Regions from separate parts of the Xanthomonas sp. WHRI 8932A genome, predicted to be linked through region 1. Evidence: predicted binding sites of a transcription regulator. Region 1 holds the regulator's gene; each other region holds the start of a gene.
What was found. The regulator FliA, encoded in region 1, starts transcription of late flagellar genes. The targets are predictions, from matches to a motif close to TAAAGTTTNNCNNNCNNNGGCCGATAA.
Positions count from the first base shown of each region.

Region 1 (9,944 bases):
CATGCTGGACTGCACCGGAAGACAAAAGATGGAGTTGATAAAGGATTTGAGGGGGATATCAGACCCGTAGAAAACGTAGATGATATCAAGAGCATTCCTGCTCCTATGCCTAAAAGTGAGTTGAATGAGGAGCACAACAATCCGAAGCCCAAGCAGGAACTTTGGCAGAAGGTGATTGGCGAGGCGCGGTCGCCCGGTGAGCAGGTATCTCCGCTACAGGAAGCAGCGCAGGTTGCGAGACTTCCAACAGATCCGCTGTATCGCCAAGCAGAAGAGGCCGTTCGCCGCCTTGAGCAGGGTCTCGGTCGGGAGTACGACGACAACAGCGCCCGGCTGGCAGCAAGCAGCGCACATCTGGCCAAAGAAAACGGACTGTCGCGGATCGATCATGTCGTGCTGAGCGAGAACACCAAGTCCGTACAGCAGGGCGAGAATGTTTTCGTTGTAGAAGGTGCGTTGAGCGATCCCGCTCACAAGATGGCGCATATGAAGACGAGTGATGCGATTGCGCAGCCCGTCGAGCAATCCTTGGCGCAATTGCAGGCCTTGGGCGAAACGCAGCGCCAACAGCAATCCCAGCAGCAGGAGCAACAGCGAGAGCAGTCGATTGCGCCTCAACACCGGATGGTGTGAGGGCTAGTGAAGTAACGGTTCCGAAATAACGGTTCCAGTTTCACTTCCACGGCAGCCTGGCCGTCGCCAAACCATCGCGCCCATGCCTGCGCGCGTAGCGGCATAGATCGGCAGCGATGCTGCTAGTGAAACGACAACGGCCGCAGTACGCGGCCGTTGTCGTTAGATCAGGCAGCCAGGATCGTCTTCCCGATTCCCGATTCCCGATTCCCGATTCCCGATTCCAAAGATCAATGATCGCTGGAGCGCAATCCATCCACATCCAGGATCAGCGCCATTCGGCCGTCGCCGATGAGGGTGGCGCCGGCATAGCCGGGCAGGCCGCGCAGGGCGCGGGGGAGGGGCTTGATCACTACTTCCTCGCGGCCGCGGACCTGATCCACCACCAGGCCGAAGCGGGTTTCGCCGGCCTGCAGCAGCACCACGGTCAGCAGCGGCGGTTGATCGGCGGGCACGCCCAGCCAGCGGCGCAGGTCGATCAGCGGCAACGTGTGCGATCGGCGGTCCAGCACGGCGCGGCCGTCGAACCAGCCCAGCGAGGTCTGCGGTGCGTGCAGCACTTCGACCACGCGCGCCAGCGGCAGGGCGTACACCGCTTCGCCGGCCTGCACCAATAGCGTGGGCAGGATGGCCAGGGTCAACGGCACGCGAATCATGAAGCGGCTGCCACGGCCCAGTTCGGACTGGATCTGGATCTGCCCGCTCAACTCGCGGATACGCGACTGCACCACGTCCATGCCGACGCCGCGGCCGGAGATATCGGTGACTTCGGCCTTGGTCGAAAAGCCCGGCATGAAGATCAGATGCAGACACTCGTCGGTGCTCAGACGCGCAGCTGCTTCGGCATCGATCAGGCCCTTGTTGCGGGCGATTTCACGCAGACGTTCCGGGTCGATGCCGGCGCCGTCGTCCTGGATTTCGATGCTGACGTAGTCGCCTTCCTGCTGCGCAGACAGGCGCACATGGCCGCTGCGTGGTTTGCCAGTGGCTTCGCGCAATGCCGGCGATTCGATGCCGTGGTCGATCGCATTGCGCACCAGATGCACCAGCGGGTCGGCCAAGGCTTCGACCAGATTACGATCGAGCTCGGTTTCGGCGCCGACCAGTTCCAGCTCAACTTCCTTAGACAGGGTGCGCGCAACGTCGCGGGCCACCTTGGGGAAGCGCGAGAACACCTTGCTCACCGGCTGCATGCGGGTGCGCATGACCGCGGTCTGTAGGCGGGCGGTGGCGATATCCAGCACGCTGACCGCGCGGTCGAGTTCTTCATCGCGCAGACGGGTGCGCAAGGTCTTCAACCGGTTACGCGAGAGCACCAGTTCGCCGATCAGATTGACGATGGCGTCCAGGCGCTTGGTATCCACGCGCACGGTCTGTTCGGCTTCGGCGCCACCCTTGGCGCCAGCTTTCGGTGCGGCCTTGGCGCCCGGCGCCGGCGCGGCATGGCCGTCGTCGTGCGCAGGCGCCGCAGCTGCGGCCTTGGGCGCGGCCTTGACCGCCGGCGGTCCGCTCTTGGCATCGAACTGTGCGATCAGCGACGGCGGTGCATGCGGCACGGGTTCGCCCGAGCCCATTGCATCCAGCATGGCCTGCAGATAATCCAGCGACTGCTGCGCGGCATCGAAGTGATGCGCCTGCAGCACTGCCTGGCCCGAGCGCGCCATGCCGAGGGTTTCTTCGGCGGCGTGGCACAGCTCCACCATGGGCTTGATCGCCAGAAAGCCGGCGCCGCCCTTGAGCGTGTGGAAGCCGCGGAACACCGCGTTGAGCTGGTCGGCTTCGTCTGGCGCCTGTTCCAGCGACACCAGCTGTTCGCCGAGGCGATCCAGGATTTCCTGGGCCTCGACGATGAAATCGGCAGCAATATCGTCTGGAACAGCACTCATGGTTACAACCCCAATCCGGACAGCAAATCGTCGGCGTCGTCTTGCGACACCGCGTGACGGTCCAGGCCCTTGACCGCAGGACCGGCAAGACCGCCGTCGTCTTTCTTCGGCTCGGTGCTCTTGGGCGGCAGGCCCAGCGCGCCGAAGCCTTCATGCACGCGGCGCACGATCCCGGCCACGCGGCGAATGATCTGCCCGCTGAGGTCCTGGTAGCTCTGCGCCAGCGACAGCTCGGTGAGGTTGTGGCGCATCTGGTCCATCAGCGCGCCCTGGTCCTGATTCAGACCGCCGTCGCGCAGCTTGTTGGCCAGCTCGCGGCATTCTTCGACCAGATCCAGGGTGCGATGGCTGGCCTTTTCGGTCATTTCCACCACGTGGTCCAGGCGCGAGCAGGCATCGTCCAGTTCGCCGGCTTCTTCGGGCACGGTGGGCAGCTCGCCCAGCGCCTGCCCAAGTTCGCGCGCGAGCCGGCTCAGGCCCTGCATCATCGGACGCGTGCGCAGGGCGGCGAGGTGATCGACCTCGCGCTTCCACGCAGCTTCGTCACCGCTTTCCAGTGCATCAAGCGCACCTTGCAGACGCTCGATCAACGCAGCGCGTTCGGCATTCGTCTCCACGGTGGCGTTCATCAGGCGGTCGCCGCCAGACGTTCGAACACCTTGCCCAGCTTTTCTTCCAGCGTCTGCGCGGTGAACGGCTTGATGATGTAGCCGTTGACGCCGCACTGCGCCGCTTCGATGATCTGCTCGCGCTTGGCTTCGGCGGTCACCATCATCACCGGCAGGTGCTTGAGCTTGGCGTCGGCGCGGATGTTGCGCAGCAGGTCGATGCCGGTCATGCCGGGCATGTTCCAGTCCGTCACCACGAAATCGAACGGGCCAGAGCGCAATGCAGCCAGCGCGCTGTTGCCGTCTTCGGCCTCTGCGGTATTGGTGAAGCCGAGATCTGCCAACAGATTCTTGACGATACGTCGCATCGTCGAGAAGTCGTCCACGATCAGGATCCGCATGTTCTTATTCACATCAAGCTCCTAACACGAAAAAATACGCGAAAAAATTAGTCGTCAATTTCGACACCGGCGTCGGCCAGTTCGAAGACTTTGAGGCGGCCGCGCAAACGCACTACGGCCTGGCCATGGATCTGGCAGACGCGCGACTCGCTGACACCGAGCACAGCGCCGATTTCCTTCAGGTTCAATTCCTGTTCGTAGTACAGCGACAGCACCAGCTGCTCGCGCTCTGGCAACTGGCCGATGGCCTTGCCCAGCTCGCGGCCGAATTCGCCACGCTCCATCATCTGCTGCGGGTTGGGGCCACCCTTGGCGGTGGTGTCCAGCTCGCCGTGATCTTCGATGCGCGATTCTAGGCTCAGCACCTGGCCGCGTGCGGCGTCTTCCATCAGGCGCAGGTAATCGGGCAACGGCATTTCCATCGCGGCGGCCACTTCGGTGGCGGCGGCGGCGCGGCCGGTGTTCTGCTCGATCTTGCGCACTGCGGCGGCAGCGTCGCGGGCACGGCGGTGCACCGAACGCGGCACCCAGTCGCCACGGCGAATCTCGTCGATCATCGAGCCGCGGATACGGATCGACGCATAGGTTTCGAACGAGGCGCCCTGGTCGGAGTCGTAACTGCGCGATGCTTCGATCAGGCCGATCATGCCGGCCTGGATCAGGTCGTCCACTTCCACGCTGGCCGGCAGACGCGCCGCCAGATGGTGGGCGATGCGGCGGACCAGATCGGCGTGCTGGGTCACCACGTCGTTGGCGTTATTGCGCTGCACGGCGCGGTACTGCGCGGTGGCCGTGGTTGCGGTAGCAGTGCTCATGCGGCCACTCCCCGTTGGATGATGCGTTCGACAAAGAACTCGACGTTGCCGCGCGGCACGGTGGGAGCCTGCCAGCGCGAGGTACGGCGTGCGATTTCGGCAATGGCCTGCGCCGACGGACTGGCGGGGTAGGCCTTGATGACGGGTTGCTGACGCTGTACCGACAGGCGCAACCAGTCGTCCTGCGGCACGTGGCCGAGATAGTTCAGCGACACATCGCCGAGGAATTTTTCGCAGACGCGCGAGAGCTTGTCGTACAGCAGGCGGCCTTCGTTGGGGTCGCGCACCATGTTGGCGATGATCTGCAGGCGGTCCACGCCGCGTTCGCGCGAGAGCACCTTGATCAGCGCGTAGGCGTCGGTGATCGAGGCCGGCTCGTCGCAGACCACCACCACGGTGTCCTGAGCGGCCTGGCAGAAGGTCAGCACGCTGTCGGTGATGCCGGCGGCGGTGTCGATGACCATCACGTCCAGGTCGCGTTCCAGTTCGGAGAACACATTGACCAGGCCGATGTGCTGGGCCGGAGCCAGTTCCGCCATGTGGCGGCGACCGGAGGCGGCCGGCACCACCAACACGCCGCCCGGGCCTTCGATGATCACTTCATCGAGCGTGCAGCGGCCGGCGATCAGGTCGGCCAGGGTGAACTTGGGCGAGAGTCCCAAGACCACATCCAGGTTGGCCAGGCCAAGGTCGGCATCCAGCAGCAGCGTGCGTTTGCCCATGTCGGCAAGCGCCACGGCCAGGTTGGCGGAGATGTTGGTTTTGCCCACGCCGCCCTTGCCACCGGTCACGGCAATCGTGCGCACCGGGCCCAAAGGCTCGGGACGGGTCGCCGTCAGGGGGAAGGCGTTGGTCAGCTTTGCGTATTCACGCGACTGCATGGTTGTGCTCCGGAGTACAGGGCTTATCGGCAGCGCGCCGTAAATCTTCAAGACGAAGAACGAGACTGGCGGCATTGGCGCGGTGCAGGTCGTCGGGGACCCGCTGTCCGTCAGTCACCCAGGTGATGGGCAGTTGGTGGTCGACCACCACCGACAAGGCGCTGCCGAAGCGGCCGGTCTCGTCGAGTTTGGTCAGCACCACGCCTTGGGGTTTGGCGTGGGCGAAGCGGCGCACGACCTCGTCGAGGTCGGCAAAATGGGAGTTGGCGGGCAGCACCAGCAGCGAGGTGACCTGCTGGGCGGCGCGCAGCCAGTTGAGCTGGGCAGCCAGGGCGCGGTCGCGCTGGCCCATGCCGGCGGTGTCGATCAGCACCAGCTTGTAGTCGCGCAGGCGATCCAGCAGCGCGAGCAGGCTTTCGGCGCTGTCGGCCTCGTGCACGGCGATGCCGAGCTGGCGGCCGTAGCTGTGCAGCTGCTCGCGGCCACCGACGCGCAAGGTGTCGGTGGTGACCAGGGCCACGTCGCGCGGGGCGTGCTGGGCGGCGAAGCGCTGCGCCAGCTTGGCGATGGTGGTGGTCTTGCCGGCACCGGTGGGGCCGACCAGGGCGATCACGCCGCCGCGTTCCAGCGGGTCGATCGGAGCCACCGGCAGACGCTTGGACAGCAGGCCCAGCATCAGTCCGCGGCCGCGGTGCAATTCGGTATCGGCCGGGATCTGCATGGCGACATCGCGGGTCAGGCCGGCATCGAAGCCGTAGTCGTCCATCAGCTCCAGCGCCTGCGCACGCACCGGGGAGCCACGCAGGCGCTCGTCGGTGAGGCGGTTCATTTCGCGCTCGATCATCTGACGCATCAGCGCCAGTTCGCCACGCAGCTGCTTGAGTTCTTCGTCGTTCTGCGGGACCGGCGCGGCGGCCACCGGCACCGCGGCCAGCGCGGCGGGGGCGACGACGATCGGCGGCAATGCGGCCGGCGGCAGGATCTGCGGCAGCGCGTCGTCCAGGTTGAAGTCGGCCTCGTCGTCGAATGCGTCGTCGTCCTGCCCATGCGCGGCGTAAGCCGGGGCGGCGAGGGCTGCGGCAACGACCGGGGTCGGCGCCTGCACCGGAGCGGCCTGTACGGCGGGGCGCTGCACCGGGGCGGTAGTCAAAAAGTCGGCGAACAGCTGTTCCGGCACGGCCGACAGCGCGTGTTCCTGACGCTGCACAACCGGGGCGGCGACATCCTGCACGGCCGGCATCGGCACCACGCTGCGGATCGGGGCGGCCACCGGGGCCTGACGCGGCACGCTGACCGGCTGACGCAGGGCCATCGCAGCAATCATTTCTTCGGCGGCGCTGGCAACGCGCTGGCGGTGGCTCATGCCGGTCTCGGCGGCCGGCTTGAGCGGGGCATGCACCGGAGCGGCGGGGCGGGCAGCGGCCTGCACCGGAGCCTGCTGCACGGGCGCCTGCTGCAGCGGAGCGGTGTGGGTGATCGGCGCATCGGAGCGTGCGGTTTCCAGCGCACGCTGCACGAGTTCTTCGTCGTAGTTGCTGGCAGCGACGATCTCGATGCCTTCAGCGGTACGACGGTTGGACAGGATCACTGCATCCGGGCCGTGCTCTTCACGCACCATGCGGAATGCGGTGCGCATGTCCGGGGCGACAAAGCGTTTGATCTTCATGCCACGTGCCTCCAGGAACGGGACCCGCCGGACGCCGGACGGGTGCGCGATGAATGTGGGTGTGTTGCCAGCGTCATGAGTTGCCTGTCCCGTTCGGTTGTTCCAAGTCCTGCCATCCGCCCCGCAGCGGTGGTGCTGTCTGCGGTCTCGCCAGAGCTAATGCACGCGGCGTGCCAAAACGGCGGTGTTGGGTTTTTGGCGAGTGGGTGCGGGGCGCGCGCGGTGGAGGCTGGGTACTGAGGCTGAGCCGGGCTTGCTGCGCTAAGTGGATGTTCTGATTGAATTTTTCGACGGCATTGGGTGCCGGTGCGACGGCGTCCCTGTGCTGGACGGCAGCGCAGATCGCGTGTCTTGGAGCGCATTGAACGCCCGCGCGAATCGCGACAGCGTCGCGCTCGTCATGCTTCCCAGGGTCGGTGGCATGCAATCGATTGGGATTTTGCCGAGTGGCGGATTTCCGGCGCCTGGCGTTGGCGGTTGGTAGCCGCCCTGCGGCGATTGCTGGAGGACGCGATAGAGGCTGTCAGGTTGTACCGGAGCGCCGATGCAGTCGTAGGAGCGCACCTGGGCGCGATGGGGCTGTCCCGGTAAAGCCGTCGCGCCCGGGTGCGCTCCTACGGAAAGGGGGCGACGATGTTGCTTAGTGGTAGGTCGTCGTCCGGAACACCGCGCGTTGCCGCGGTTGAGCATGCAGAGCGGCGTCAACTGCGCCTGGTCAGGGGGCACGCTGCATCGTAGGAGCGCACCTGGGCGCGATGGGGCTGTCCCGGTAACGCTGTCGCGCCCGGGTGCGCTCCTACGGAATTAGGGCGATGACGGTGTGCTTTCGAATCAGCTGATCGTGCCGACCAGCTTCAGGCGTTTGTCTTCCGGCACTTCGCTATACGCCAGCACCGACAGGCTGGGCACGCTGTGGCGGACCAGGCGGGCCAGGGCGGCGCGGACCGTGCCGGGTACCAGGACCACGGCCGGTTCGTTGCGGGCTTCCTGCTTGCCGACGCAATCGGCCAGGCTCTGGTGCAGACGCTCGGCCAGGCCGGGCTCCAGCGCCACACCGTTACCGTGGGTGGATTCCTGCAACACGCGCTCCAGCTGCGGGGCCAGCGTGAATACCGGCAGTTCGGCGGACATGCCGGCGATCTCCTGCACGATGAAGCGGCCCAGCGAGGTACGCACGGCGGCGGTGAGGGTGGCCGGGTCCTGGCTCTGCGGGGCGTGCTCGACCAGCGCTTCGACGATCTTGCGCAGTTGACGCACCGGGATCCGCTCGATCAGCAGGTTCTGCAGCACGCGCACCACCACCGACAGCGGCAGCGCCTTCGGGGTGAGGTCTTCGACCATCTTCGGCGCGGTCTTGGCCAGGGTGGCCAGCAACTGCTGCACTTCTTCGTGGCCAAGCAGTTCCGGGGCGTGTTCGCGGATCAGGTGCGACAGATGCGTAGCCACCACGGTAGCCGGGTCGACCACGGTGTAGCCCATCGATTCGGCGTAGGAGCGCTGATGCGGCTGGATCCAGGTGGCATCCAGGCCGAACGCCGGATCCTTGCCGGGAATGCCGTCCAGCTGGCCGAGCGCACCGCCCGGGTCCAGCGCCAGCTCGCGGTCGGGATAGATCTCGGCGGTCGCTACCGGCACGCCATGCACCAGCAGGCGATAGGCGTTGGCCGACAGTTCCAGGTTGTCGCGGATATGCACCGGCGGCACCAGGAAACCGATGTCCTGGGTGAGCTTGCGGCGCACGCCCTTGATGCGCGCCATCAATTCGCCGCCCTGGTGCTTGTCCACCAGCGGGATCAGCCGGTAGCCCACTTCCAGGCCCAGCGGGTCGATCGGGCGCAGTTCGTCCCAGCTCAGTTCGGCGCTGGCCTGCGCGGTGGCGGCTGCGGCGGCGGCCTTGGGGTCGCTGGCGGGGTCGCCGGTCGGGGCGACCACCAGGCTGCGCTTGTACATTTTCCAGGCGATCACGCCCAGGATCAGGCCGAGCGTCAAAAACGCGACGTTCGGCATGCCCGGCACCAGGCCGACCAGGCCCAGGATGGCGGCGGCCACCGCCAGTGCGCGGTGCTGGCCGAACACCTGGCTGATCATGGCGCCGCGCATGTCCTGCGCCCGCGAGGCGCGGGTCACCAGCAAGGCGACCGAAGACGACACCAGCAGGGCCGGCAGCTGCGCCACCAGACCGTCGCCGATCGACAGCAGGGTGTAGGTGGACGCGGCATCCACAAAGCTCATGTCGTGCTGGAACATGCCCACCGCCATGCCGCCGATGAGGTTGATGAACAGGATCATGATGGCGGCGATGGCGTCGCCGCGGATGAACTTGTTGGCACCGTCCATTGCGCCGTAGAAGTCGGCTTCTTCGCGGACCTCTTCGCGGCGGGCCTTGGCCTCCTCACGCGTCAGCAAACCGGCGTTGAGGTCGGCATCGATGGCCATCTGCTTGCCGGGCATAGCGTCCAGGATGAAGCGGGCGGTCACTTCCGACACGCGCCCGGCACCCTTGGTGATGACCACGAAGTTGATGATGGTCAGGATCGCGAACACCACGATACCCACGGCGTAGTTGCCGCCGATCACGAACTGGCCGAAGGCCTCGATCACCTTGCCGGCCGCGGCGTGGCCGTCCTGGCCGTTGATCAGGATCACGCGGCTGGAGGCGACGTTCAGCGCCAGCCGCAGCATCGTGGTCATCAGCAGCACGATCGGGAAAATGGTGAATTCCAGCGGGCGCTGCACGTAGATCACCGCCAGCAGCACCATCAGCGAGATGGCGATGTTGAAGGTGAACAGCGCGTCCAGCACCGGTGCGGCCAGCGGCACCATCAGCATGGCCAGCATGGCCATCAGCGCCAGCGGGGCGCCCAGGCCGTTGCGCAGCAACTCCATGACGCGACGGGCGTTCAGCGGGGTAGGTTGGGCGCTCATGCGCTGGCTCCCTTGCCGAACTCATCCACGTCCAGCGAAGGCAATTCCGGCATCGGGCCGCCGTTCCAGCCGCGTAACTGGTAGACGTAGGAGAGCACCTGGGCCACGACCGAATAGAGTCTCACGGGA
Region 1 is NZ_JAYGQQ010000007.1:342,477-352,420, forward strand. Features, by position in the region: gene VC212_RS13695 (XVIPCD domain-containing protein) at 1-633, shown strand, start outside; gene VC212_RS13700 (chemotaxis protein CheA) at 864-2,519, opposite strand; gene VC212_RS13705 (protein phosphatase CheZ) at 2,522-3,148, opposite strand; gene cheY (chemotaxis response regulator CheY) at 3,148-3,540, opposite strand; gene VC212_RS13715 (RNA polymerase sigma factor FliA) at 3,576-4,343, opposite strand; gene VC212_RS13720 (MinD/ParA family protein) at 4,340-5,224, opposite strand; gene flhF (flagellar biosynthesis protein FlhF) at 5,211-6,890, opposite strand; gene flhA (flagellar biosynthesis protein FlhA) at 7,722-9,815, opposite strand; gene flhB (flagellar biosynthesis protein FlhB) at 9,812-9,944, opposite strand, start outside.

Region 2 (9,944 bases), on a different contig from region 1:
CTGTCCAAGCCGGAACTGTCGGCCCTGTTCCGCCAGCCCGGCCACAAGAACTTCCGCCCTTGCGGCGACCAACTGCTGCGCGCCTTCCTCAAAGGCCTCACCGCCCGGGTGCGCGAAGCGGGGTGATGGTTTCAATGCCGATGCGTTCGACGCTCAGTCGATCAGCGTCGCAGCACTGCATCCCTACGCGATGACCGATCGCATACACACGCACACATCATGCGTGTGCGTGCAGACGGCGGACTGCCGCCTCTCGCATGAGAGCACTCCCACGCGAGAGGCGTTCATCCAGCTATCTTGCCCGTCTGCAGACTCACGCAGCCGCCACCAAGCGCGGCTTGCGTGCATCTAGTCGGAACACCGACACCGCTTCGCTCAGCTCCACTGCCTGTTCTTCCATCGCACGTGCGGCGGCCGAGGCTTCTTCCACCAACGCAGCATTGCGCTGGGTGGTTTCGTCCATGTCGTTGACGGTGCGCGCGACCTGTTCGATGCCCGACGATTGCTCGCGCGAGGCAGCGGAGATCTCGGCGATCAGCGTGGTGACCTGCTGCACCGATTGCACGATGTCCTGCATCGTGCGTCCGGCCTGATCCACGCGTGCGCTCCCGCGCGCCACGCTCTCCACCGATGCATCGATCAACTGCTTGACCTCCTTGGCGGCACCGGCCGAGCGCTGTGCCAGCGCGCGCACCTCGGAGGCCACCACCGCAAAGCCGCGGCCCTGTTCGCCGGCGCGCGCGGCTTCCACCGCCGCGTTCAACGCCAGGATATTGGTCTGGAACGCGATGCCGTCGATGACGCTGATGATCTCGGCGATCTTCTTCGACGACACTTCGATCTCGCCCATGGTATCGACCACGCTGGCGACCATCTCGCCGCCACGGCCGGCGATGTCGGCAGCGGCCTGCGCACCACGGCTTGCCTGCTGCGCGGTGTCGGAGTTCTGCCGCACGGTAGAGGTGAGTTCTTCCATCGAGGCTGCGGTTTCTTCAAGATTCGCGGCCTGTTGTTCGGTGCGTTGCGCCAGATCGCTGTTGCCGGCGGCAATTTCTGCCGAGGCGGTGCGGATGGTCTGCGCGGCCAGCGTGATATCGCCAACGATATCGGTGAGGCGCTGCACGGTGGCGTTGGCATCGTCGCGCATCCGCGCGAACACGCCCTGCTGATTACCGCGCATGCGCGCGGTCAGATCGCCATCGGCGATCGCCTTGAGCAGCTGCGACAACTCGCCCAGATTCTGGTCCACGTTCTGCATCAGGCCATTGAGGCCCTCGACCATGCCGCGGAATTCGAACTTGTAGGCATCGGCATTGCCGCGGGTGGCAAAGTCGCCGGCCGCAGCCGCTTCCACCAGGCCGCGAATTTCGCCATTGATGGCCGCCAGGTTGCGCTTGGTGGTGTCCATCGCATCGGTAATCTGCGCCTTTTCGCCCGGCAGGCGCGGCATGTCCACCGACATGTCGCCCACCGCGTAATGCTGCATCACCTGCAGCATGGTACCGATCAGGCCCACCTGCGCGCCGATCAATCCGTTGGTGTCATCGACCATCCGGCCGTAAGCGCCGGGAAACGCTTGCGCGTCCATGCGGTAGCTCATCTGCCCGGCTTCGTGGCGCTGCGCCATGTCCGCCTGCGCGCTGGAGACATCGGTAAGCGTGTTGACCACCTGCCCCATTGCCTGGCCAAGCAGGCCGATTTCATCGCGGTTGCTGACCGCAGCCCGCGCGGACAGATCGCCGGCCGCCACCAGGCGTGCCGCACGCGCGACGTTTTCGATGGGCCGCACGATCGAGCGTCGAATCCACCACCCCAACACCACCACCAGACATAACGCCGCAGCAATGGTGGCCAGCGCCGAATACACCAGCATGTGCTGCGCCGATTGCGAACTTGCCAGCACGGCCGCATCGGCCAACGCCTTGTTGCGCGCGACCAACGCCTCCAACGTCTGGCTGGGCGCGCGGTCCTTGCCCTTGACCAGCTGATCGCCCACCTGGGTGTCGTAGCCGGATTCGGCAAACTTGCCCAGCGCCGCTTCGTAGCTGACCTGCAGTGCCAGATGCGCCTTGGCAAAGTCCTGCGCCAACGTGCGCGCCTGCGGATCGGCCAGCGCGCCTGCCAGTGAGGTGACCGTGCCCTGCACGCTCTTGCCCTTGTCGCGGAAGGCAGTCAGATGTTTTTCGAGCTGTGCAGGGTCGCGGCCCCGGATCAGCACGTTCTTCCATTCCTGCACCTGCAGGCGGAAATCGCGGGTGAGTTCTTCGCTGGCCGAAGCCTGCGCCACTTCCACCGGCACCTTGCCGGACAGACTCAACCAGGCAGAGCCCAGACCGCCAAGTGCGCACAACAGGATGATCGACAGACCAAGCGCAAGGGCGCCCAGCAGCTTGCTTTGCAGACTGACAAAACGCGGGGACGGGGTGGACATGGTCAATCCAGTGACGGGTTCAACCGGGTTATCGACGCCAGCCATGCACTCTGAAGCATGCAAGCCTCCTGCATTTGCACTCGTCGGATCCGCCACGCAGCAACCGAGCGGACGCTGCCGGAGCGGCTGTGGGGCGCATATCTTTGTGCACGCAGGCTCTTGGCCCGCAGCACGTCGCCGGGCAGCAAGCGCTGGCGGCAAGCCCAAGCGGTTGCGTTGCCGACAGGCCATACGCCATTCCCTGACAGGCTCCACCTCGATCCCCGACCATCGCACCGGCGCGAGCAGGCCCGTATCCTTGCCGCGCATGACCGAACCTGCATTCCCCATCGCCCCACTGCTGCCGCAGATCCGCGACAGCCTTGCCGCCCACCCGCGTCTGGTGCTCGAAGCCCCGCCCGGTGCCGGCAAGACCACTCAGGTGCCGCTGGCGTTACTGGATGCGCCGTGGCTGGCCGGCCGCAGCATCGTGATGCTGGAACCGCGCCGGGTGGCCGCGCGTAGCGCTGCGCTGTTCATGGCGCGCCAGTTGGGCGAGCCGGTCGGCGAAACGGTGGGCTACCGCATCCGCTTCGAAAACAAGACCTCTGCGCGCACCCGGATCGAAGTGGTCACCGAAGGCATCCTGACCCGGATGATCCAGGACGACCCGATGCTGGAACGCGTGGGCGCGCTGCTGTTCGACGAATTCCACGAACGCCATCTGGCCGGCGACCTCGGCCTGGCATTGGCGCTGGACGTGCAGGCACAGGTGCGCGAGGACCTGCGCATCGTGGCGATGTCGGCCACGTTGGATGGCGAGCGGCTGGCTGGTTTTCTGGATGCGCCGCGCCTGAGCAGTGCCGGGCGCAGTTTCCCGGTGGAGATCGCACATTTCCCCGCGCGCCGCGACGAAGCGCTGGAACCACAGACGCGGCGCGCAGTGGAGCATGCCCTGCTCACCCATCCCGGCGATGTGCTGGTGTTTCTGCCAGGCCAACGCGAGATCGCGCGCGTGCAAGGCGCCTTGCAGGACGCGCTGGACACGGCCATCCAGGTATTGCCGCTGCACGGCGAGTTGTCGGTGGACGCGCAAAGCCAGGTGCTGCAGCCGGATGCGCAGGGCCGCCGCCGCGTGGTGCTGGCCACCAACGTGGCAGAGTCCTCGGTGACCTTGCCCGGCGTGCGCGCGGTGATCGACAGCGGCCAGGCGCGCGAGCCGCACTACGACCCCAACAGCGGCTTTTCGCGGCTGGATGTAGCCACCATTTCGCAGGCGTCGGCCGACCAGCGCGCCGGCCGTGCCGGACGCGTGGCCAGCGGCTGGGCGTACCGGCTGTGGCCGCAATCGCAGCGCCTGGAGCCGCAACGGCGTGCCGAAATCGCCCAGGTGGAACTGGCCGGCCTGGCACTGGAACTGGCGGCATGGGGCAGCGATGCGCTGCGCTTTGTCGATGCCCCGCCCACCGGCGCGCTGGCGGCCGCGCGCGAATTGCTGCAACGGCTGGGCGCGCTCAGCGACAGCGGCAGCATCACCGCGCTGGGCCGCCGCATGCTGGCGCTGGGCACGCATCCGCGTCTGGCCGCGATGCTGGCGCAGGCCGGCGCTGCATCGCGCCTGGCATTGGCCTGCGACCTGGCCGCGTTGCTGGAAGCGCGCGACCCGCTGCGGCAGGGCGGCGATGGATTGGCCGCACGCTGGCGCGCGTTGGCGGCATTTCGCCAGGGCCGCAGCGCGCCCGATGCCAACCGCGGCGGCCTGGCCGCGATCGACAGTGCCGCCAAACAATGGCGCCGCCGACTGCGCTGCGACACCGCCCCACCCAGCAGCGTGGAGGCGCACGCGCTGGGCGACCTGCTCGCGCATGCCTTCCCCGACCGCATCGCCGCACGCCACCCCACCGACCCGTTGCGCTATCTGCTCGCCAACGGCCGCAGCGCGCGTCTGTTCGACCACAGCGACCTGCGCGGCGAACCGTGGCTGGTCGCCAGCGAGCTGCGCTACGAAGCCAAGGACGCCCTGCTGCTGCGCGCAGCGCCCGTGGACGAGGCTTATCTGCGCCGCAGCCTGCCCGAGCGTTTCGTGCAGCAGGACGTGGTGCAGTGGGACGCCGACAAACGCGCCTTGGTCGCGCGCCGGCAATCCAGCTTCGACCGCATCGTGCTCGACAGCCGCCCCGCCGGCCGCGTCGATCCCGCGCAGGCCGCTGGCGCCCTGACCGAGGCGGTGCGCCAGCTCGGCCTGGACGCCCTGCCCTGGACCGAGACCCTGCAGCAATGGCGCGCGCGCGTGCTGTCGCTGCGGGTGTGGATGCCCGAGCTGGAGCTGCCCGATCTCTCCGATGCCGCATTGCTTGCCTCGTTGGACCGTTGGCTGCGCCCGGCCTTCGCCGGCAAGACCCGGCTCGACGCGCTGGATGAGTCCAGCCTGGGCGAGGCGCTCAAGGCCGCACTGCCGTGGGAACGCCGCCAGGCCATCGACCGCCACGCTCCCACCCGCATCAGCGTGCCGTCGGGCATGGAACGCCAGATCAGCTACGCACTCGACCACACCCAGCAACCGCTGCCGCCGGTGCTAGCGGTCAAGCTGCAGGAATTGTTCGGCCTGGCCGAAACCCCGCGCATTGCCGATGGACGCATCCCGCTGACCCTGCACCTGCTCTCGCCCGGCGGCCGCCCACTGCAGGTCACGCAGGATCTGAAAAGCTTCTGGGCCAACACCTATCCGGACGTCAAAAAAGAAATGAAGGGCCGGTATCCCAGACACCCATGGCCAGACGACCCCTGGACAGCTGCCGCAACCCATCGCGCAAAACCGCGCGGCACCTGACCCACCATGCTTTAGACCCTCTCCCGCCCGGAGAGCGGTTGGGGTGAGGGGACGGCCGCGCGTTGGTCATGCAATGCAAAGCGACATCTCACTTGCACGCAGGCAACAGCGCTTTTTAACCGTTAGCCAAACGGCGCCCACTTCCGCTAACGCCGCCTATACGCCATTGGCCACAGACTGCAGGCCACGTACTCGGAAAGGAAACGCCTTCAATGAGCAAGCTGACTGTGATCACCGAACGCGCCCTGGAGCGTGCCCTGGAACTGGCCGGCACCGCCGGCGACCAACTGCGTCATGCCGCATCCACTGCGGGCGACCAGGCACGTAGCGCCGGCAGCAGCCTGCGTCATTTCGGTCCGGGTGCCAGCGAATGGCTGAAGACCGGCGTGGCCCTGGGCGCAGTGCGCAGCGGCGGCAAGGCGGCCAGCAAGCTGGTCAAGCGCAACCCGGCCATCACCGTGGCAGCGGCCGTCGCCGGCCTTGGCCTGATCGGCTATGCGGTGTATCGCAAGCGCCAGCGCGATCAGCAGGTGCTGGGTGGCAACGTGCACCGTCTGGATCGCGAACACGCCAGCAATGCCAACGCACGTCGCGCCGCCTATCAGCGCCGCGCTGCAGTGACCCCGAGCGACGGCGTCGAATAAGACACCGAGTCCGCCGAACAGGCGGATTGCACGCCGCAACGCCACGGCCTCGCGCCGTGGCGTTGTCGTTTGTGGGCAGGCATTGCACAGCGCTGTGTGGCACGCAGCCGCACAGCACCCACTGCGTTGCCGGGTCCCTATGCCGCTTTAGAGCAGCTAAGGAACCTCTGAATAACTCATGGGCCAGCGAGAGAGAGTTGCAATCTAGCCTAATCACGACAATCGCCGGCGCTTAAAATCAAACACTTGCGCGTGATTTAGTCTGTCCAATGCATCGATCGGAAGCCTATGAAAGAGTTGTTCAGAGCTTCCCTAAGAAAACGACTTCGCTCACCGTCAGGCGGGCGCGGCCTGTGCTCGGTGCTCGGTGCTCGGTGCAGCATGGAATACCCGTACACGTACACGCCGGATCCGAGTGCGGCATCCACACCCAGGTAAGAGCTGCTCGCTACGTGTCGTCAGCCGCTCGTTGAAAGACGCATGCAATCGCCGCAGTTCGATCGCATCACTGGCGATTGCAGCCATCGCGCCATCGAGGTGATCGCAACACCCCAGCGCTATCTGCGCGACCCACGCCCCTGTCGCGGGCCAGGCGTGTCATCCACACGCCACTGGCCAGGCGCGAGCGCATCCAGTCTCCAGTCGCCGATCGCTACCCGCACCAGACGCAAGGTGGGCAGACCGACCGATGCGGTCATCCGACGCACCTGACGGTTACGGCCTTCGGTGATCTGCAGTTCCAGCCAGGCATCGGGCACGGTCTTGCGCACACGCACCGGCGGATTGCGCGGCCACAGCTCCGGCGCGGGGTCGAGCGTGCGCACCGCTGCCGGCCGGGTCGGGCCATCGTTGAGCAGCACGCCATCGCGCAAGGCCTGCAGCTGTGCGTCCTGCGGCTCGCCTTCTACCTGCACCCAGTACGTTTTGGGCTGTTTGTGCCGTGGGTCAGTGAGCCGATGCGCCAGTGCGCCATCGTCGGTGAGTAACAACAGCCCTTCGCTGTCGTGATCCAGGCGGCCCGCCGCGTACACGTCCGGCGGCAGGCCGAACTCGGCCAATGTGCGCTTGGGCGGCTGCGAGCGGTCGCTGAATTGCGACAGCACGCCATAGGGTTTGTTCAACAGCACCAACATGGACAGACCTGTTGCAGAAGAGCGCTGCGCGCAGCGATCGCCGCGCGTGGCTGTATGACGTAAGCAAGATGCGCGCCGCCAGCAGCGCGGTCGCTGGCATGCGGCATCCCGTGAGAACAACGGAAACTTCGGGTGCGCAGGTCACACCATGGTCAGACGCCGCTGTCCGCCACGCATCGCAGATCCCGTCTCTACGCACTCGCAACGCACATGCACTGCGTTCTTGCGCCGGCTGTCATACACACCCAACCGCACGCCACATGACAGCCGTTATGCGCAGCAACCACTGCATGCCGGCCGCATCTGCGCCGGCATGCAGACACGTGCTTACTGTTTGACGAACTTCAAGGTCATGCGGTCGCTCTCGCCGATGGCCTTGTACTTGGCATCGTCGGCCTTGTCGTGGCTGTTGCTCGGCGGCAACGTCCACACGCCACCCGGGTAATCCTTGGTATCGCGCGGATTGGCGTTGAGCTCGCTTTTGCCTGCCAGCTTGAAGCCCGCCGCTTCGGCCATCGCAATCACCTGCGCCTGACCGACATAGCCGCTCTTGTCGTCGGCCGGCACATCGGTCTTGGCGCGGTGCTCGACCACGCCCAGCACGCCGCCGGGCTTGAGCACTTTGTAGAAGCCGGCGAACATCGCCTCGGCACTGCCGGCCATGCGCCAGTTGTGCACGTTACGGAAGGTCAGCACCAGGTCGGCCGAGTTGTCCACGCCGAACGACGGCGACTTGGGCACATACGACACGAACGACGGCTTGCCATACACCTCGGGCTTGGCCTTGAACTTCTTTTCCAGCTCGTCGCGCGCACGCTGAGCGTAATCGCGGTTACGGCCTTCGGATGCCGACGCCGGGTCGACCACCGCTGCCACGTACTTGCCCTTCTCGCGCAAGTAAGGCGACAGGATTTCCGAATACCAGCCGCCGCCGGGCGTGATCTCGATAACGGTCTGGGTCGGCTTGATACCGAAGAACGCCAGCGTCTGGCCCGGGTGGCGGTACTGATCGCGCTGCACGTACACACGGTCGCGCCAGTTGCCATTGATGGCCGCCTGCAACGCGGCATCGGGCGCCGGCAGGCTCGCGCTGTCGGCCGGCTTCATGGCCATCGCCAGGGGCGCACTCATCGCCACCATGACACTCATCACACACGCACAAGCCAGCTTGTTGCGGATCATCGCAGCGCCCTCTTCCGGGTAAAAGTAGCGCGAGCCTAGCACGCGGCCTGGGGCCTGCCATGTGCCCGAATCGCAATGCTCAGCGGTGGTTCGCATCGCCGTGCATCCGCGAGATGTTCATATCCTGTGAGCCGATGCGCACGATCGGCGGAACGCTGAATCCACATCGATGTCACACGCATGATCGGTGCGCATGACTATCCTGTCGGCAGTTCGCATCAGGAGCTTCCACGATGACTCACCCCCGCGCACTGGGCCGCTCCGGCCTGCAGGTTCAACCGATCGTCTTCGGCGGCAATGTGTTCGGCTGGAGCGCCGATGAGGCGACCTCGTTCGCCTTGCTGGATGCATTCGTCGATGCCGGCTTCAATCTGATCGACACCGCCGATGCGTATTCGGGCTGGGTGCCGGGCAATCGCGGCGGCGAATCGGAAACCATCATCGGGCGTTGGCTTGCACGCAGCGGCAAGCGCGACAAGGTGCTGATCGCGACCAAGGTCGCCAAGTGGAGCGAGCATCCCGGCCTGTCGCCGGAGAACATCGCAGCGGCGGTGGAAGATTCGCTGACGCGTCTGCAGACCGATGTGATCGACCTGTACCAGGCGCATGAAGACGATGAGTCGATTCCGCTGGAAGCCACGCTGGCCGCGTTCGGCCGCTTGATCGAACAAGGCAAGGTGCGCGCGATCGGCGCGTCCAATTACAGCGCGTCGCGCCTGCGCGATGCACTGGATATTTCCGAGCAATACACGCTGCCGCGCTACGAAAGCCTGCAGCCCGAATACAACCTCTACGACCGCGCCGGCTATGAAGCCGAGCTGGAACCGCTGGTGCGCGAGCACGAGCTGGGCGTGATCAGTTACTACTCGCTGGCCAGCGGCTTTCTGACCGGTAAGTACCGCAGCAATGAGGATGCCGGCAAGAGCAGCGCGCGTGGCGCCTCGGTGGTCAAGCAATACGTCAACCCGCGTGGCCTGCGCATTCTGCAGGCGCTGGACGACCTGGCCGCAACCCACAACGCCACGCCGGCACAGATCGCGCTGGCCTGGTTGATCGCACGCCCCGGCCTCACCGCGCCGATCGTCAGCGCCACCAGCGTGACCCAGCTGCACGATGTGCTGGCTGCGGCGCAGCTGTCGCTGAGCGCCGAGCAGATTGCGCAACTGGATGGCGCAAGCGCGCCGGAACCGGCTGCAGCGTAACGCCGCAACAGCGCAGCATCGGCCTGTTCATTCACTCGCACGGCGACTTCTGTCGCTGTGTTCCCTCGGCCGCGCACGCGCGGCTCCCCTGCGAGGATCTTCCGCATGACATCGATCACCAACCGCCGCATCGTGCTGGCGTCGCGCCCGCACGGCGAACCCAACGCAGACAACTTCCGCATCGAAGAAGTCGCCCTGCCGCCCACCGGACACGACCAGATTCTGGTGCGCAACCGCTTCCTGTCGCTCGACCCGTACATGCGTGGCCGCATGGACGATGGCCCGTCGTATGCGGCGCCCGTGGCCATTGATGCGGTGATGGAAGGCGGCACAATCGGCGAAGTCGTCGAGTCGCATCATGCCGACTATCAGCCCGGCGATCTGCTGGTGCTGCACGGCGGTTGGCAGACCTATAGCCTGCTCACCCCGACAACACCGCTGCGCAAACTGCCCAAGGACGACAGCCTGCCGCTGAGCACCGCGCTAGGCGTCTACGGCATGCCCGGCTTTACCGCCTACGCCGGCCTGCACGAGATCGGCAAG
Region 2 is NZ_JAYGQQ010000014.1:65,723-75,666, forward strand. Features, by position in the region: gene VC212_RS20935 (DUF1456 family protein) at 1-126, shown strand, start outside; gene VC212_RS20940 (methyl-accepting chemotaxis protein) at 314-2,431, opposite strand; gene hrpB (ATP-dependent helicase HrpB) at 2,739-5,240, shown strand; gene VC212_RS20950 (hypothetical protein) at 5,453-5,884, shown strand; gene VC212_RS20955 (pseudouridine synthase) at 6,442-7,017, opposite strand; gene VC212_RS20960 (class I SAM-dependent methyltransferase) at 7,345-8,199, opposite strand; gene VC212_RS20965 (aldo/keto reductase) at 8,433-9,401, shown strand; gene VC212_RS20970 (NADP-dependent oxidoreductase) at 9,507-9,944, shown strand, end outside.
Region 2: a site for FliA is predicted at 2,460-2,486, ahead of VC212_RS20940 (methyl-accepting chemotaxis protein). Genes of this name have one in related genera too.

Region 3 (9,944 bases), on a different contig from region 1:
TGCGCTCCTGCAGCACGCGCAACAACTTCACCTGCATCGGCAAGCTCATGTCGCCGATTTCGTCCAGCAGCAGGGTGCCGCCTTCAGCCATTTCGAAGCGACCCTTGCGTGTGGTCAGCGCGCCGGTAAAGGCGCCTTTTTCGTGACCGAAGAGTTCGCTTTCGAGCAGATCCGGCGGGATCGCGCCGCAATTGATTGCGACAAACGGCCCGTCGCGGCGCGGCGAATGTTGATGGATGGCGCGGGCGACCACTTCCTTGCCGGTACCGGATTCGCCCAGCACCAGCACGGTGGTGTCGAACGCGGCCACCTGGTCGATCAAGCGACGCAGGCGGGTGACTGCCTCGCTGTTGCCGGTTGGACCGGTGTCCTGCTGCACGCCGGCCTGATGCTCGGCATCCAGACGCTTGAGGCTTGCGCGGCGCAGCAGGGCTTCCAGCTGTGCGTGACGCAGGGGGGTGTCCAATGCCCAGACATTGGCTTCGTGCAGGCCGTGCGTCTGCGCAAACGTGATCGGGCTGCCTTCCATCAACAGCACCGGCGGCGGCAGCTTGGCATCGGCCAGCCAGTCGAAGAATTTGTCGGCCTGCGCGGCGTCCTGCGCCGAGCCCACCATCACCGCCATCCACTCATCGTGGCGGTGACGGCCAGGATTGATGTCGGCGCCGTCGGTGACCCAGCGGGGATTGAAGTCCATGAACTCGAGCAGCGACACGGTGCGCTCGGCGCGCACGGCGTCACTGTCGATCAACAGAATGCGGGACTCACTCATTCCTGGCTCCTTCCGTCAGGCCCTCCAGGATTGGCATGACTTCCTGGATATAGGACAGCTTGCTGACAAAATTGTCAGCACCCGCGCGAAGAGCGTGTTCACGATGCTCGGCATCGTCGAAGTGGCTCGCGATGACAATATACGGCGGATCGTCCTGCGTCTTGATCAGACGCGTTGCCTGCAGTCCGCCCATCTCGGGCATGGCCAGATCCATCAGCACGACATTGGGGCGCAGCGACTCAGAGCGCTCTATCGCTTCCAGTCCATTGGCGGCACTGCCCACGATGTTGAGCCACTCCACTTTGCGAAAATGACGCATCGCAGCGTTGATGAAGCCCTCGTGGTCGTCGACCAGCAGCACGGTGAGTTTGCTCATAGTAGTCCTTATCCCGCTCGCGCAAGCAGCGGTTTGTTATTACGGCGGCGCTCGCGGGCCGGGGCGATCTCGAGTTGTTCGCGGTATTTGGCCACGGTCCTTCGCGCAATATTAACGCCCTGGCGCGACAACAGGCCGGCGATGGCTTCGTCGGCCAGCGGGCGACCCACCGGCTCGCTCTCGATCAAACGACGCACCATCGCCTTGACCGCTTGGCCGGAGACGCTGGCGCCTTCCAACCGCACGGCGAAGAAATGTTTGAGTTCGAAGGTGCCACGCGGGGTTTGCAGGTATTTGCCGGTGGTAATGCGCGAAATCGTCGATTCGTGCATGCCGATCTCGTCGGCGATTTCCTTCAACGTCAGCGGTGCCATCGCTTCTTCGCCGCGCGCCAGGAAGGCGGCCTGGCGTTCGACGATCGCACGCGTGGCGCGCAGCAGGGTTTCGTAGCGCATCGACAGCCCGCGGGTCAGCCAGCGCGCTTCCTGCAGCATGTCGCGCAGCGGCTGCGCGGCATCGCCGGCCTCGGCCAATGCGCGTTCGTGTACCGGGTTGATGCTGACGCGGTGCGTGGTGGCCGGATTCAACGCCACGCGCCAGCTGCCATCGGCATGCCAGGCGAGCACATCCGGAATCACGCTGGCGTTGCTTTCCTGCAGCAGGTCGTCGCCCGGGCGCGGCTGCAGCGACAGGATCAGCCGCACCGCTTCGCGCGCATCGTCCACTTCGGCATCGTGCGCACGCGCCAGCAGCGCGTAGTCGTGGCTGGCCAGCAGATCCAGATCGCCGGACAGGATGCGCGCAGCCAGATGACGGGCCGGGACGCGGCCGGGCAGGGCGTTCAACTGGGCTTGCAGGCACTCGCGCAGGTCGCAGGCGGCCAGTCCGGCGGGGTCGCCGTGCAGCAGGCGCTGACGGATCGCTTCCACTGCCTCAACGGTCATACCCAGGCGGGTAGCGCCAAGCTGCTGCAGCGTCGACAGCGCCTCGGTCAGATACCCCGCGTCATCGGTCTGCTCCAACCAGAACGCGGCGGCCCCCAAAGCGGCCTCGTCCAGGTCCAGCGCCAGTTCGCGCAGGATGCGCACATGCGGGTCGGTGGACTCGCCGGCGGCCACGCGCTGCATGCGGTCGTCGTCGCCATCGTTCCAACTGCTGCTCTGCACGTCCCACATCGTGCTTTCCGGCAGCTCATCGAACGCAGCGATATCGCCGGCGCCATCGTCGTTGGTGGTGGCCTCATCCCCGTTATCGGCCAGCTCTTCCAACTCCAGCAACGGATTGGTTTCCAGGGCACGACGGATTTCCAGTTCCAACTGCATGCCGTCCAATTGCAACAGACGGATCGACTGCAACAACTGCGGGGTGAGGTGCAGTTGCTGGCCAAGCTGGGCGGAAATGGTCGTCTTCATGGAAGCGCTTCCGAAGGGCGCTGCATGCAGCAGCGATGGAACGCATCTTGCAGGACAAAGTGACGGGTTTCTAATCAGGGAGTCAGGTGAGGTGACTCATGATTTTCCTGACAGTCTGTCAGGAACTCCCTGACATGAAGGGCGAGCTCAAGCGTGCCCGCCGGAATTCCGTCACTGTTTTCGTCGCGGCGGCCCTGTGCGGGCCGCGCCGGGTGTTTCGAATGACCAATACGGCGATTGCGGCTGCAATCGCTCAGACCAGTTCGTTGTGATGCTTGGCGGCGAGCAGGACCAGATCGTTGGCGCGGCGGCAGCCCAGCGATTCCATCATGCGCGCGCGATGGGTTTCGACGGTCTTGACGCTGATGCCCAGGTCGGCGGCAATTTCCTTGTTGCTCTGTCCGCGGCCGATCTCACGCAGGATTTCGCGCTGACGCGGTGACAGCGCGGCAATACCGACCGGTTTTTCGCGGCCCAGCATCGGCGCGATCATCTTGGACGAGATCTGCGGGCTCAAGAACACCTGGCCGGCAGCGGCGGCACGTAGCGCCAGCTCCAGCTCCAGCGGCGCGGCGTCCTTGACCACGAAACCGACCGCGCCGCGATCGAGCGCATCGCGCACGTGCACCGGGTCGTCGTGCATCGACATCATCACCACATGCGTGCGCGGCGCAGCGCGCAGCACGTCGGTCATGGCATCAAGACCGCTACGGCCGGGCAGGGACAGGTCCATCAGCACCAGATCCGGGCGATGCAGGGATGTCATATCCAGGGCTTGTTGCGCGTTGCTGGCCTCGGCGACGACATCGATGCCGGCGAAGGTTTGCAGCAGCCTGGACAGGCCTGCACGGACAAGGGTGTGATCGTCGACGATGATGACTCGCACGGCGCAGATGAGACCTTTTTTCGGTATGGGGCACCTTAGCCGACCCGGCGCCTGGCGCCAACTAGCGGGATCAGCGCTGGCGGCGGGCGTCGGCGATCTGACGGCGATGTAAACGAAACAAATGACGTTCCAGGGCGTCCTGCAAACCCGGCGACAGGGGCGTGAACCGTAGCCACAGCCACTGATCGTGACCATCGCTGACGCTTGCCAGCACCTCGGCAGGAAGCTGTACCAATTCAGGAAGCCAGTCGGATGGCTGCAGGCAGACACTGCCCGTGGTGCCCGGTACGTGGCTGGTTGCGCAATTCAAGCGGATGCCGCGGACCGACCAATGCACCACATTCTGGATCAGGCCACTGTCGCCCTGGCGGACCAGGCGGCCGATCAGTGCCAGCATCAGGTCGAGCTTGGCATCCATGCGTTGTACCAGCAGCGGCAGTTCGCCACGGTCTTCGCTGGTTTCTTCGCTACGCAGGTCTTCGACCTGGCCGAGGCTGCGCAGCAGGGTTTCTGCGGCGCTGTGCGAGCCGGCGTCGGCACCGGCGTGGAAACCGGCCGGCAGACGCAATTCGCAACTAAGCGTGTCGGCAAACAGCTCGGCATCGGCGGATGGCGCGAGTGTGCCGAGCGCGGTCATCAGATCCGTCCGACCCGGGCGTAAGCGAGGCTGGCCGAGGACGAGGTGCGCTGCGCGCGGATCAGGTCCAGCAGCTTGCGGCGACGGTCGAGCATCATCCGCATCAAGTCCTGCTGCATCGTCTGCAAGGTCTGCAGCGCGTCGCGGTCCTGGCTTAGATCCACGTGCTGCGCATACTCGCGCAGGTGCAGGTCATGGCTGTCGAGCAGGAACGGCATCGCCTCGAAGTCCTCTTGCGCCATGGCGAGGCGGAGATCGGCGATTTCGGCTTGAAGGCTTTGCGCGTTATGCATGGCTGGACTCAGGAAACCGCAGCGAGGCCGCGTTGTTCGAGGGGGATGGAGTTCCACGCCGAGTCGATTTCGCTGAGCAACTCCAGCGCTTCGGTCAACGCAGTCTCGTCGTTGTGCAGGTTGGCGGCAGTCAGGCGCTGCATGACGTAGTCGTACAGGGCCGACAGGTTACCAGCGATCTCGCCGCCGGCTTCGTGATCGAGCGAGCCGTTCAAATGACCGACGATTGCGCAGGCTTCGCCAATGGCCTTGCCCTTGCGCGCCTGGTCGCCCTGCGCCAGGCAGGCCTGGGCCAGACGGATGCGCTGGCAGGCGCCAGCGAACAGCAGCGACACCAGCTTGTGCGGGTCGGCTTCGGTCACGCTGGTGGACACACCGACCTTGCGGTATTGCTCGGCATATTGACGATTGGAACCGTACATGGATGACTCCTCAATGGGCTGACCTTCGCTGGTCCCGGAGCGCTGTGCTCCTGCGACGACGCTCCTGCCAGAAGGCAAGGCCGAAATCACGATAGGCCCTTCTTGTATCGGCAAGACCCTTGCGGGACTTGAGGATCGGCATCACGGAAATCAGCTGTTCAACAGACTGCTGAGCGAACTGGCACTGCTTTGCAGCTTGCTGATCATGGTTTCCATCGCGGTGAACTGCGCGGTGTAACGATCGGTCAGCTTGGTCATGCGTGCGTCCAGGTCGTCCAGGTCGGCCTCATAGCCCTTGATGGTCTTGTTCAAGCTGTCCGAGCGCAGGGTCAAGGTGCCGTTGTTGGCGTTGACGTTGCTGTCCAGCAGCTTGGTCATGCCGGAGCCGAACTTGCTGTCCTTGCCGAGTACCTCGGCGGCAGCGCCGCCGTCGGAGGCGATGGCGGTGTCGAACTTGGCACCGTCGAAGCTCATCACCCCATCCTTGTCGATGGTCAGGCCCAGCGCCTTGAGCTCGTTGACGTTGCCGCTGACCTGGCCGCGCAACTGCTGCTGCAGGCCACGCACCAGCGAGTCGCCGGTCAGTGCCGAGGCAGTCTTGGTGGTGGCGTCGTAGGCGCTGCTCTTGGCTAGCAAGGTGTTGGCAGTGTTGTAGGCGGCGGCGTACGCAGTCAGATTGGCCTTGAGGCCGCTGGTGTCGGCAGCGACGCCCAGGTTGAACTTGGTGCCTTCGGCGGCCTTGGTCAGGTTGAGCACCACACCCGGCACGATGTCGCTGATGGTGTTGGAGCTGGAGGTGCGCTCGAAGCCGTCCACGCGCACCAGCGCATCGGCGGCAGCCACCTGCTGTGTCAGGCCGCCGGTGACGCCGGCGCCGAAGGTGAGGCTATTCAAGCTCGGGTCGCTGGCACTGACGGTCAGCGCCCCCTTGGTGCCGGAGTCGACCGCGTTGAAGACCAGGTGCTGGCCATCGTTGGCGGTCACCACACTGGCGGTGACGCCCTTGCCGCCGGCGGCCTTGTTGATGGCTGCAGCAATGTCGGTGAGCTTGTCGGTGCCGCTGATGTCGACGGTAACGCTCTGGTCGCCGTAGCCGATCGTCAGCGTGCCGCTGCCGACCGTGGCATCGGCGGTGAATGCGCCGGAGGCCAGTTTCTGCGACGCGGCCAGCGAGACCACTTCCACCGAATAGTTACCGGGCGCGGCCGAGCTGGTGGTGGTGGCGGTGAAGCCGGCATCGGTCGGGACCGTCGCCTTGTAGGCGTTGGTATCGGCACTGCTGACCACCTTGTCCAGCGCAGACTTGAGCGTGGTCATGCTGCTCTTGATCTGACTGATGGCCGACAGCTGCGTGGTCGCTGCGGTGCCGGCCTTGTTAATGCGCGCCTGCTCCGGATCCTTCTGACGGGATACCAGGGTGGACACCACGGTGGGGATATCCAGCCCGGAGCCGGACGTACTAATCACCGATGCCATGTTGCATTCCTCGTCTGGGCATCCGGACAGCGGATGCATGGGATTACGAGACGGGTATCGGCCGCATCCGGGAGGACTTTAGCGGCGCCGACGCGTCTTGTTGACCACCAAGCGGATGCAACTTCCGTGCCGGCCGCGCCACACGACCGGCGTCAAAAAACCCGCACCCACAAAAAAGCCCCTCCGAAGAGGGGCCTTTGATTTGCTGCGAAGCGCTTCTGAACGACTACGGCAAGTTACTGCAGCAGGCTCAGCACGTTCTGCGGAACCGACTTGGCCTGGGCCAGCATCGCGGTACCGGCCTGCTGCAGGATCTGCGTGCGGGTCAGCTCGGCGGTTTCCTTGGCGTAGTCGGTGTCGCGGATACGGCTACGCGAGGCCGACAGGTTTTCCGAGGTTGCGCTCAGGTTGGCGATGGTGGAGGTGAAGCGGTTCTGCACCGCACCCATGTCGGCGCGCGAGGAGTTGACCGCGGTCAGCGCCTTGTCGACGATTTCCAGGGCCTTCTGCGAGCCGGAGAACGTGGAGATATCCAGGCTGCTCAGGGTCGAAGCGGTGGAGCCGGAAGCGGCCGAGGCGGTGGTGATGCCGGCGCCGACGGTGATGCCGGTGGCGCTGGAGGTGCCAGCGGACAGCGAGGTGAAGTCCTGGCCGGCCTTCAGCGATTCGATCTGCACCGAGCCGTCGCTCTTGATCGAGGCATACATGCCGGTCTGGTCCAGCTTGTCGTTGATGGCCGCAGCGACCTTCTTGTTCACGTCGGCTGCGGTGTCGCCGGCGCCGACCTTGACGTCAGCGATGGAGACGCTCTTGGCCGAACCGCTGGCGTCCTTGAACGACAGGCTGATGCCGGTGACCGAACCCGACGCGGTGGCGGTGCCGGTCACGCCAGCGCCGGAGACGGCGGCAGCGAAGTTGGCCTTGCCCAGCGAATCGACATTGGCGTCGACGATGCTGTTGATGCCGATGGTCTGGCCGGCGTCGGCGCCGACCTGGAACAGCGCGCCGGAGAAGTCGCCGTTCAACAGCTTGGTGCCGTTGAAGTTGGTCTGGTTGGCAACGCGGTCGATTTCAGCGGTGAGCTGCTTGACTTCGGAGTTCAGCGCGTCGCGGTCGGTGGACGAGTTGGTGGCGTTGGACGACTGCACCGACAGCTCGCGGATACGCTGCAAGTTGCTGCCGATTTCGACCATCGCGCCTTCAGCGGTCTGAGCCAGCGAGATACCGTCGTTGGCGTTGCGCGAGGCAACGTCCAGGCCGCGGATCTGCGTGGTGAAACGCTCGGAGATCGCCAGACCGGCGGCGTCGTCCTTGGCGCTGTTGATGCGCAGGCCCGACGACAGACGCTGGATGCTCGTCGACATGCTGGCGCTGCTGGTGTTGAGGTTACGCTGAGCGTTCAGCGACATTACGTTGGTGTTGATTACCTGTGCCATTTTGATTTCTCCTAAGCGATTTTTCCGGCAAGGGGGACTTGCCCGGAGCCTCCGCAGGGGGGCCATCAAGTTGGCCGTTGCCGCTGCTGAGATGAATAACGGCGTTGCGTCGGGAACCTTTAGCGAAATTCAGTATTTTTTTACTGTTTTTCTGCTGCGGGACGAAATGCGTAAGCGTTGTGTATCAAGGGGTTTGGTTTATTCGGCAGCACCCCTTAAATCTTTAGCGTTGGTATAACCGTTCGAAAAATAAACTCCGTCCGCCTGCGCAAGTGCTCACGCGCAGGAGCGAAGAAAACGCAGGTTTTCTGCTGCAAATCAGCGGATCATGTTGAACAAGGACGACGACTGCATCTGCTGAAAAATGGTCTGAGCGGCCTGCAAGGAGGCCTTCTCGAGTTCGTACTGCCCGATCGCCGAGGCGTAGTCCAGATCGCGGATCGACGACAGGGTGGTCTTGAGCGTGACTTCGTTGGATTCGAGCAAGGAGTTGGCATTGTCGATGGCCGACAACTGCGCGCCGCCAGAGGCGCGCGCGTCGATCATCTTCGACGAGGCCTGCGCGATGTCGCGCATGGACGTCTGCAGCGTATTGATCATCGCTGCCTTCTGCGGCTTGGTCAGCGTGTCGGAATTGAGCGCGCCAACCAGATCGTCAATGGTGGAGAACACGTCCTTGGTGGTGGAGGCCCCGATCTGGAAACTGTCGCCGACCGCCGGTGCGCCGCTGATGCGCATGCGCACGCCGGCCGCGGTGATGTCGTCGCCATCCTTATAAGTACCAGTGCTGACCACTGCATTGGTGCTGTCGCGCACCTCGTAGGTGTCGGCAGCGGTGAACTGCACGCTGTAGCTGCCGCCGTTCCAGCTGCCGGTACTGGCATCGCGGCTGAAATCCAGCAATAGCCCGGTGCCGGTATTGGCGTTGGAAGGGTGCGCGTCCACGGTGCCGTCGCCGGTGCGGATGCGCATGAAGATTTCGCTGCCGGGCAGGGTGTCGCTGACAAAGGTGTCCGGCGCCACTTCGACCTGTTTCTGGGTCTGGTCGCCGTTATAGACGACGCCGCCATTGCTCTTGATAAACGGTGCGCTGCCATCGGCGCTGCCGCCGAACAGATAGCGCCCGGTGCCGTCGGTGCTGTTGGCCAGGCTCACCATGCTGTCGCGCAACGCGGTCAGTTCCGATGCGATCGCCTTGCGATCGTCGGGGCTGAGCGAGGAGTTGTTGGCCTGCACCGCCAATTCGGTGACGCGCGCCATTTTGTCGCCGGCTTGCGAGAGCGCGTTTTCCTGCAGGCCCAGGCGGTTCTGCACGTTGTTGGCGTTTTCGCCGAAGCGGGTAATCGCGGCCAGCGCGCGATCCAGACCCACGGCAGTGCCGGCAGCGACCGGGTCGTCCTTGGCGGTCACCAGGCGCTGCCCGCTGGACAGCTGCGATTCGAGCTGGTTCAGCCGCGTCTGCTTGGCGCCCATCGAGGCGATCGACTGGCTGTACATCATGCTGGTGGAGATACGGTCGGTCATCAGCGTACGGCGCCCAGGATGGCTTGGAAGATGGTGTCGGCGGTGGAGATCATCTGTGCGGCCGCCTGATAGGCCTGCTGCAGCTTGAGCATGTTGGCGGCTTCCTCATCGAGGTTGACGCCGGAAATCGAATCGCGACTGGCCTGCGCCTGGTCGTTGATGACCTTCTGCGCGTCGGCGGCGTAATCGGCCGCACGCGCGGCCGAGCCCACCGAGGTGGTCAGGCCCGACAGCGCGCCGTTGAGCGTGACGGTGCCGCCGCTGAGCGCTTTGGCATCGTCGATCTTGGCCAGCAACTTGGCATTGCCGTTGTCGCTGGAGCCGGCGCCCGTCGGACCGACGCCAAACGTGTCGCCAGCCTTGGGCGCGCCATCCAGCGCGAAGCTCCAGCCGTTGGCGCTGATGGTCTGGCCGGGGGTGTAGGCGAACGGGCCGGCGCCGTCGATGGTGTATTGGTTGGCATCGATGAACTCCACCGACGACGGGGTCAGCAGCGCCGGGTTCTGCGCATTGGTGATCTTGACGTCGCTGATCTTGCCGGAGCCCAGGTTGGCGACGGTGGCGGTGGCCTTGACCGGCGTTGCTGCGGCAATGCGCGACGGGTCGGTGATGGCCACCGACACGGTGCCGGCCAGCCCGGAAGTGGGCTGCAGCAGGAATTTGTCGCCGCTGGCCGGCGTGCCGCCGACCACCATGCTGACGCCATTGAG
Region 3 is NZ_JAYGQQ010000010.1:26,346-36,289, forward strand. Features, by position in the region: gene VC212_RS16665 (sigma-54 dependent transcriptional regulator) at 1-772, opposite strand, end outside; gene VC212_RS16670 (response regulator transcription factor) at 765-1,148, opposite strand; gene rpoN (RNA polymerase factor sigma-54) at 1,157-2,560, opposite strand; gene VC212_RS16680 (hypothetical protein) at 2,659-2,832, shown strand; gene VC212_RS16685 (response regulator transcription factor) at 2,814-3,446, opposite strand; gene VC212_RS16690 (PilZ domain-containing protein) at 3,517-4,083, opposite strand; gene VC212_RS16695 (hypothetical protein) at 4,083-4,376, opposite strand; gene fliS (flagellar export chaperone FliS) at 4,385-4,798, opposite strand; gene fliD (flagellar filament capping protein FliD) at 4,949-6,274, opposite strand; gene VC212_RS16710 (flagellin) at 6,511-7,710, opposite strand; gene flgL (flagellar hook-associated protein FlgL) at 8,029-9,234, opposite strand; gene flgK (flagellar hook-associated protein FlgK) at 9,234-9,944, opposite strand, start outside.
Region 3: a site for FliA is predicted at 7,806-7,832, ahead of VC212_RS16710 (flagellin). Genes of this name have one in related genera too.